DNA from 2 places in the Nostoc sp. DSM 114161 genome. Region 1 is predicted to be linked to the other one. Evidence: predicted binding sites of a transcription regulator. Region 1 holds the regulator's gene; the other holds the start of a gene.
The links. The regulator NtcA, encoded in region 1, controls nitrogen genes in cyanobacteria. The targets are predictions, from matches to a motif close to TNTGTANNNNNNNNTACANA.
Positions count from the first base shown of each region.

Region 2: a site for NtcA is predicted at 1,712-1,731, ahead of NSTC745_RS00475 (Glu/Leu/Phe/Val family dehydrogenase). Genes of this name have one in related genera too.

Region 1 covers NZ_CP195141.1:242,726-245,876, reverse strand. Annotated here, with positions in the region: gene NSTC745_RS01015 (DUF3084 domain-containing protein) at 1-1,443, opposite strand, end outside; gene ntcA (global nitrogen regulator NtcA) at 1,612-2,283, opposite strand; gene fabI (enoyl-ACP reductase FabI) at 2,664-3,151, shown strand, end outside.
Region 2 covers NZ_CP195141.1:118,659-121,809, reverse strand. Annotated here, with positions in the region: gene NSTC745_RS00480 (Gfo/Idh/MocA family protein) at 1-218, shown strand, start outside; gene NSTC745_RS00475 (Glu/Leu/Phe/Val family dehydrogenase) at 338-1,627, opposite strand; gene NSTC745_RS00470 (beta-ketoacyl-ACP synthase) at 1,845-3,029, opposite strand; gene NSTC745_RS00465 (peptidylprolyl isomerase) at 3,115-3,151, opposite strand, start outside.

The DNA.
Region 1 (3,151 bases):
TCTCAATGGCCCGGCTGTATAAGTGTCTTCTGCGGCGATCGCTTTAATTTCTAATGGTTGATTGTACTGCCTTAATTGGGTGACAAAACGTAGAAAAGTGCCGTCTACTTGTACATTTTCAACAATTCCGGCGTTACGAGCGCGAAATTGAGAAGCAGAAATCAATATTTCTAATCGCTGCTGTAACTGATAAGATGTCATGTTTGTAGGGTCAGCAGTAGTTGTAGCTAACTGCGTCCCTTGGGAAAAAACCAATTCATTGCGGGCTATATCGGTAAAAATTTCTATTTGCTTTTCTCCCCTGACATAATTACCCGCTGAGAAAATTCGGATTACATATTCTCGACCATCCTCAATTTGTTTGCTCAATTGCTCGACTCTCTCTTGAGTCACGCGCACAAGCTCTACGTTTGGAGAAGTTGCACCAGGTTCGCTTAATTCCAAGTTAGCGTTGCGATTGGCTTGTTCTAAAAGTTGTACTACCGCCTGACGAGCCGCAGCCGCTTGGGTAACGCGAACCACAGCAGCAGACAGAACTTGACCCCGAACTAAGGCTAGTTTACCCAAACGCAAATCTTGGTAGGACTGATAATATTTTTCCAGCCTAGCAACTTCCTGTTCTAGTTCTTCCTGTTGCGCTTCTAATTCTTTGAGGCGAGATTCCCGTTTGGCAATCACTTGTTCTCTAGCTGTAATTTCTAAATTACGCTTTTGAATTAACTGGTCGAGTTGGGCAATTTTGCGATCGCGTGCTTCGATGGCTTCTTGGCGGTTGGCAAGTTCGCGATCGCGTTTTTCAATAGCTGTTTTGGCTTCGTCAATCGCTTTTTTCGCCTCAGCATACAGTCGTTGACGTTCTGTCTTTAATAGTTCAACTGCTGCCTGTAGTTCCTTTCGCTGATTGTAAACGCTTTGCAGTTCAGCTATGGCTTTTTGATACTGAGTTACAACTCGATCTAGCTGCCCTTGAGTGCGCTGGAGTTGAGTTTGAGTTTGGGCTTGCTGTTGAATAGTGCGGTTGAGCTGGGCTTGAGTTTCCCTTTGCTTGGCATTGACCGCCTGCAAAGACTGATTAATTGCTTGCAACTCTTGTTGTGCCTTTGCTTGGGCGATTCTTGCTTGATTTAGCTCGTTCTCTACCTGGCTTTTCTGACTTTCTGCGGTTTTTAGTTGTTCTCGCTTTTGCCTGAGGTCTGTTTGAATATCCTCTAATTCAAAGACTCCCTGGCGCAATTTATCGTCAGCAGCGAATAAAATTCCTAAGGTTGATGCCGAAATCAAACCGCCAGTAAAAATCGTTACTAGTACGGCGGTATTTTTCGGACGAAGGTTAAAAAGTGAGAGGCGGGCTTTGCCAACTCGTGTGCCGATGCGATCGCCCACGGTTGCAATTACGCCTCCCAGAATTAAAATTGCTGCGATGAGGATGTATCCGGTGGTCATGTTTAGCTACCGAAATCCTTCCAGATACAGCCTACTACTTTTAGCCATTGTCTGTGGAGAAGTGGAGGTTGGCAATAGCTTCCATTACTCAATTTTAGGTGTTCCTTTAGCTATTAGTGCGATCTTGAAAAACACGACACGTGCCGACTCCGCTGACTCCAATTGTTTTTATGTGAACTGCCGACTTAAAGTAACGGGTTTATGCACAGTAATCTTCTTCTTGTGGATGGAAATCATCTTTTTCTCGCGCAGATCCCCTAGTAGCCTTGTAACTGTAACACGGGTCGAACCAATTGCCTCGGCGATCGCTTGATGAGACAATTTCAAATCAATTGTGATCCCATCCGCACAGGGAACTCCAAAATCACGACAAAGAATTAATAAAAAACTCACCAACCTAGAACCCATATCTCGGTGAGCAAGAGTTTCAATCATCATCTCTGTCTGTAAAATTCGCGAAGACAGACCCCGCAGCATTAACATTGATAATTCTGGATTTTCCTTGAGTGCTTGCTCAACTTGTTCGATTGGTGCCGACAATAATTCCACAGGCGTAAATGCAACCGCATGGTAAAAGCGATCGGATTTATTTCCTGTCAGCAATGACAATACACCAAAAACACTATTTTCTCGCAGCAGTGCTACCGTTATTTCCTCTCCTGCCTCGTACACCCTGGAAAGTTTAACAGCACCTTTTAAAAGAAAATAAACTCGTTCGGCAGGATCGCCAGGAAAAAAGATCGTTTTATTGCGTTCAAACGTTTCCACAACTGGCGGAAACGCCCCGGTCGCCATCTGACGAAAAACATTTGCTAGGGCTTTATCTTGTGTCACGATCATCTCCCTTCCCCTACCCAATGCCGGAAAAACAAAAACTAATTACCTAAGAATACACCCGAAAATTCAATAAAGCACCGTCAATCTTTCTGTACTTTCCTATACTCCAACTAATTGCTTCTTAAGTCTTTGTTTATAATGATACATAATTGTCGATCTCTTGGGCTATAAATTGTTGATAAATGGTTCCAAGTAGCTGTATTAAAAAGGTTTTTTAAAGAACAAATAAAGACAACTTGAGAATATCTTTAGAAAGAATCAAGAATTTGATGACAGCAAACACCCTTACCAATATTCATTTTTGCAAATCCTGTGTAAAACAAAGACAAAACGTGCCTCAGATTCTAGTATGCTCCTAATGATCGATCGCATTAACAATTCCTATGCTGAATCTGACTGGAAAAAATGCTTTAGTTACAGGTATTGCCAATAACCGCTCCATAGCTTGGGGCATCGCCCAACAACTACACAAAGCAGGAGCTAATCTCGGAATTACCTACCTTCCGGATGAACGCGGCAAAATGGAAGCAAAAGTAGCCGAATTAGTGCAACCCCTCAACCCCAGCTTATTTCTTCCCTGTAATGTCCAAAACGACGAACAAATTCAATCTACCTTCGAGACAGTACGCGAGAAGTGGGGAAAGTTAGACATCCTAATTCATTGTCTTGCCTTTGCCAATAAAGAGGACTTGACTGGAGATTTTAGCCAAACCTCTCGTTCTGGCTTCAAAACTGCTTTAGAGATTAGTACTTATTCGCTGGTGCAATTGAGCGGTGCAGCTAAACCCCTAATGACAGAGGGAGGTAGTATCGTCACGCTGACGTATTTAGGCGGTGTCAGGGCAGTTCCTAACTATAACGTCATGGGAGT
Region 2 (3,151 bases), 120 kb from region 1:
ATTGTATTCTTGAAGATAAAGATCCAGAACCATCTGGGATTGAAGGATTGATTGATGTTAGTATCATTCAGGCGCTTTACGAGTCAATTAAGATTGGTCAACCCGTAAAGATAGAGACTCGCGATCGCCATCAACGCCCCACATCAGATCAAAGTATTAAGCATCCTCCTGCTGAGGAAAGCCCAGACTTAATTCATGCCGCTACACCTTCAGGTTAGTCATCAAGCTTAAGTATCTTTGACACACACAAATCAAAAGCTATTGTAGGGGCACAATATAATATTGTGCCCCTACCATTTTGTCTATTTAATTGAAAACCGCCGCATACCCGTAAAACTTAAGGATAAAGACCCCTATCAGTGAGGGCTTGAGCTACTCTACCTACTCCCAGTGTATAAGCTGCTAACCTCAAAGAAACTTGCCGTTTCTTCGACTGTTCAATCACTTGGCGGTAAGCCTGCACCATCAAATGTTCCATTTCGCGGTTGACGCGTTCCTCATCCCAAAATACGTAAGAAAGACCTTGCACCCACTCCAAATAACTCACCACTACACCACCAGCATTGGCCAAAATATCTGGTAGCACTGTCACACCCCGCGCCTCTAAGGACAAACTAGCCTCAAGAGTTACCGGCCCGTTAGCTGCTTCCGCAACAATCTGCGCTTGCACCCGATCGGCATTTTCTTCAGTGATTTGGTTTTCCAAAGCTGCTGGTATCAGGACATCGCAAGGCAAAGTTAATAAATCTGCATTGCTAATTGCTACAGCTTCCGGAAAACCTACGATATTCTTGTGATTTTCCGCAGCGTAGACTTTCAACTTGGGAATATCAAGACCATCTTCGGAAAATAGTCCCCCAGCACTCGTGGAAACAGCGATAATTTTCGCTCCGGCTTCATATAGTAAATCAGCTGCGGCGCCGCCAACATTACCAAAACCTTGGATGACTACTCGCACTCCCGCCAAAGATTTACCTTGATCTGCTAGCGCTTCACGTACAGCAATCATCGCGCCGCGTCCGGTTGCCATTTCGCGTCCCTTGGAACCACCAACAGAAATTGGCTTCCCAGTCACAACACCCGGTACAGCATGACCGACATTCACGGAGTAAGTATCCATCATCCAAGCCATTTCACGGGCAGAAGTACCCATATCTGGGGCAGGAATATCCACGGAAGGCCCGATATCTTTAATCAACTCGCTGATATAACGACGGCTGATCCTTTCTAGTTCCCCGACACTATAACGTTTTGGATCGATCGCAATACCGCCCTTACCACCACCGTAGGGAATACCCAATAGGGCACATTTCCATGTCATTAGCATTGCTAGGGCTGAAACTTCCCGCAATGTCACAGCCGGATGATAACGTATTCCACCTTTGTAGGGGCCTAAAACATCAGAGTGCTGCACCCGATGTCCAGCGAAAACTCGTATTTCTCCATTATCTAGTTTCACAGGAACCGAAACTGTTACCACTTTGCGTGGATGGCTGAGAATTTCTAGCAATCCCGGATCTAACCTTAATTCCTTAGCCGCAGCTTCTAAGTAACTACAGGCTTGATCGAATGGACAAATATGCGCTGGAGAAGCAGCTTCCAACGGCAACACAGATGCTAAACTCATAAAATTTTCTCCCAATCGCGCCCTTTGCGCGAACCGGATCTTATATATTGCCTAGCTTATCCTCTTTTTTTGAAAAATAGGAATTTTGTAGTTTTTGTTACAGTTTTATCAAAAAGAATGTGCATTATGAATAACTCATGGGGAGATGGGTAGACAAGGGGACAAGGGGACAAGGAGAAAAATTCATGACCAATGACCAATGACCAATGACTAATGACTAATGACCAATGACGATCGCTGCATTCTGTCCGCCAAAGCCAAAACTCAAACATAATACATGGCTAATATTACTGAGATGTGCTGCTGTAATTAAGTTTAAATCGAACTCTGGTTGCTGCAATCCAACACAAGGAGGTAAAATTTGATGCTTTAAAGCCATCAGCGAAAAAGCCACGCCTAAGGCTCCGGATGCTCCCAGTGTATGACCTGAACTTCCCTTGGTGGAGCTAACTGCTACGCCTTGGGGAAACAAATGTTGGATTACCATGCTCTCCATTTGGTCATTTAGCTGGGTAGCAGTGCCATGAGCATGAATGTAATCAATATTATCTGGCGATAAACAACTACGTTCTAGACATTGTTTGATAGCAGCGATCGCACTTTTTCCCTCAGGTTCCGGAGAATTAGTATGATATGCGTCGTTGGTTAAGCCGAAACCGAGAATTTCACCATACACTTTTGCTTGACGCTGTTTTGCCAACTCTGCTGATTCCAAGACAAACACAGCTGCGCCTTCGCCCAAAACTAAGCCTTCCCGATGCACATCAAAAGGATAAGCGCCAGTTTTTGCCAAAGCACCCATTTGCTGAAAGCCTGCCAAAGTCAAAGGTGTAATTGGTGCTTCCACTGCGCCTGCGATCGCTCTTTGACATTGCCCAGTTTGTATAAGTAAAGCTGCTTGGGCAATAGATAAAATTCCAGTAGCACAAGCTACCATTGGCGCCAAAACTATGCCGGACGCGCCAATTTGTCGCGCAGTGGCGATCGCCCTCATGTGAGGCAATGTATCGAGCCAATTTTCTAAACATGACGCGGGGAAGGAAGGACGCGGCGATGAGGAGAAATTCTTTGTATCTTTTTCAGTGGCTGCGTCCTCATACATCTGCCGCGCCAAGACTTCCCAAGATGCTTGATTAGAGCGACTTGAGCCAATAACTACAGCACAATCCGCCAAAGGTGGAACTAAGCCAGCATCTTGCAAAGCAGAAGTAACAACCAACTGAGTTAGCATTGCCAAGTCAGTTGGCTTTTGACCAATCAAACCCATAGGAAATGGTCTAAGTTCTGGAAATGGTTGAAGTAATCTAATTCCAGATTTACCTGCTAGCAAATTTTGCCAACTTTCTTCTAAACTTCCACCCAAAGCAGAAACTAGACCAATACCAGTAACAACTACTTTCACAAATTTGAGAATTGGGAGTTTGAACTTAGGAGTTTAAAAGTTATAAATTATTATTCTCCTTGTCTCCCTTGTCCCCTTGTCCCTCTTACTGCGCTGGTGTTTTCAAATTTTCAGCACCTTGG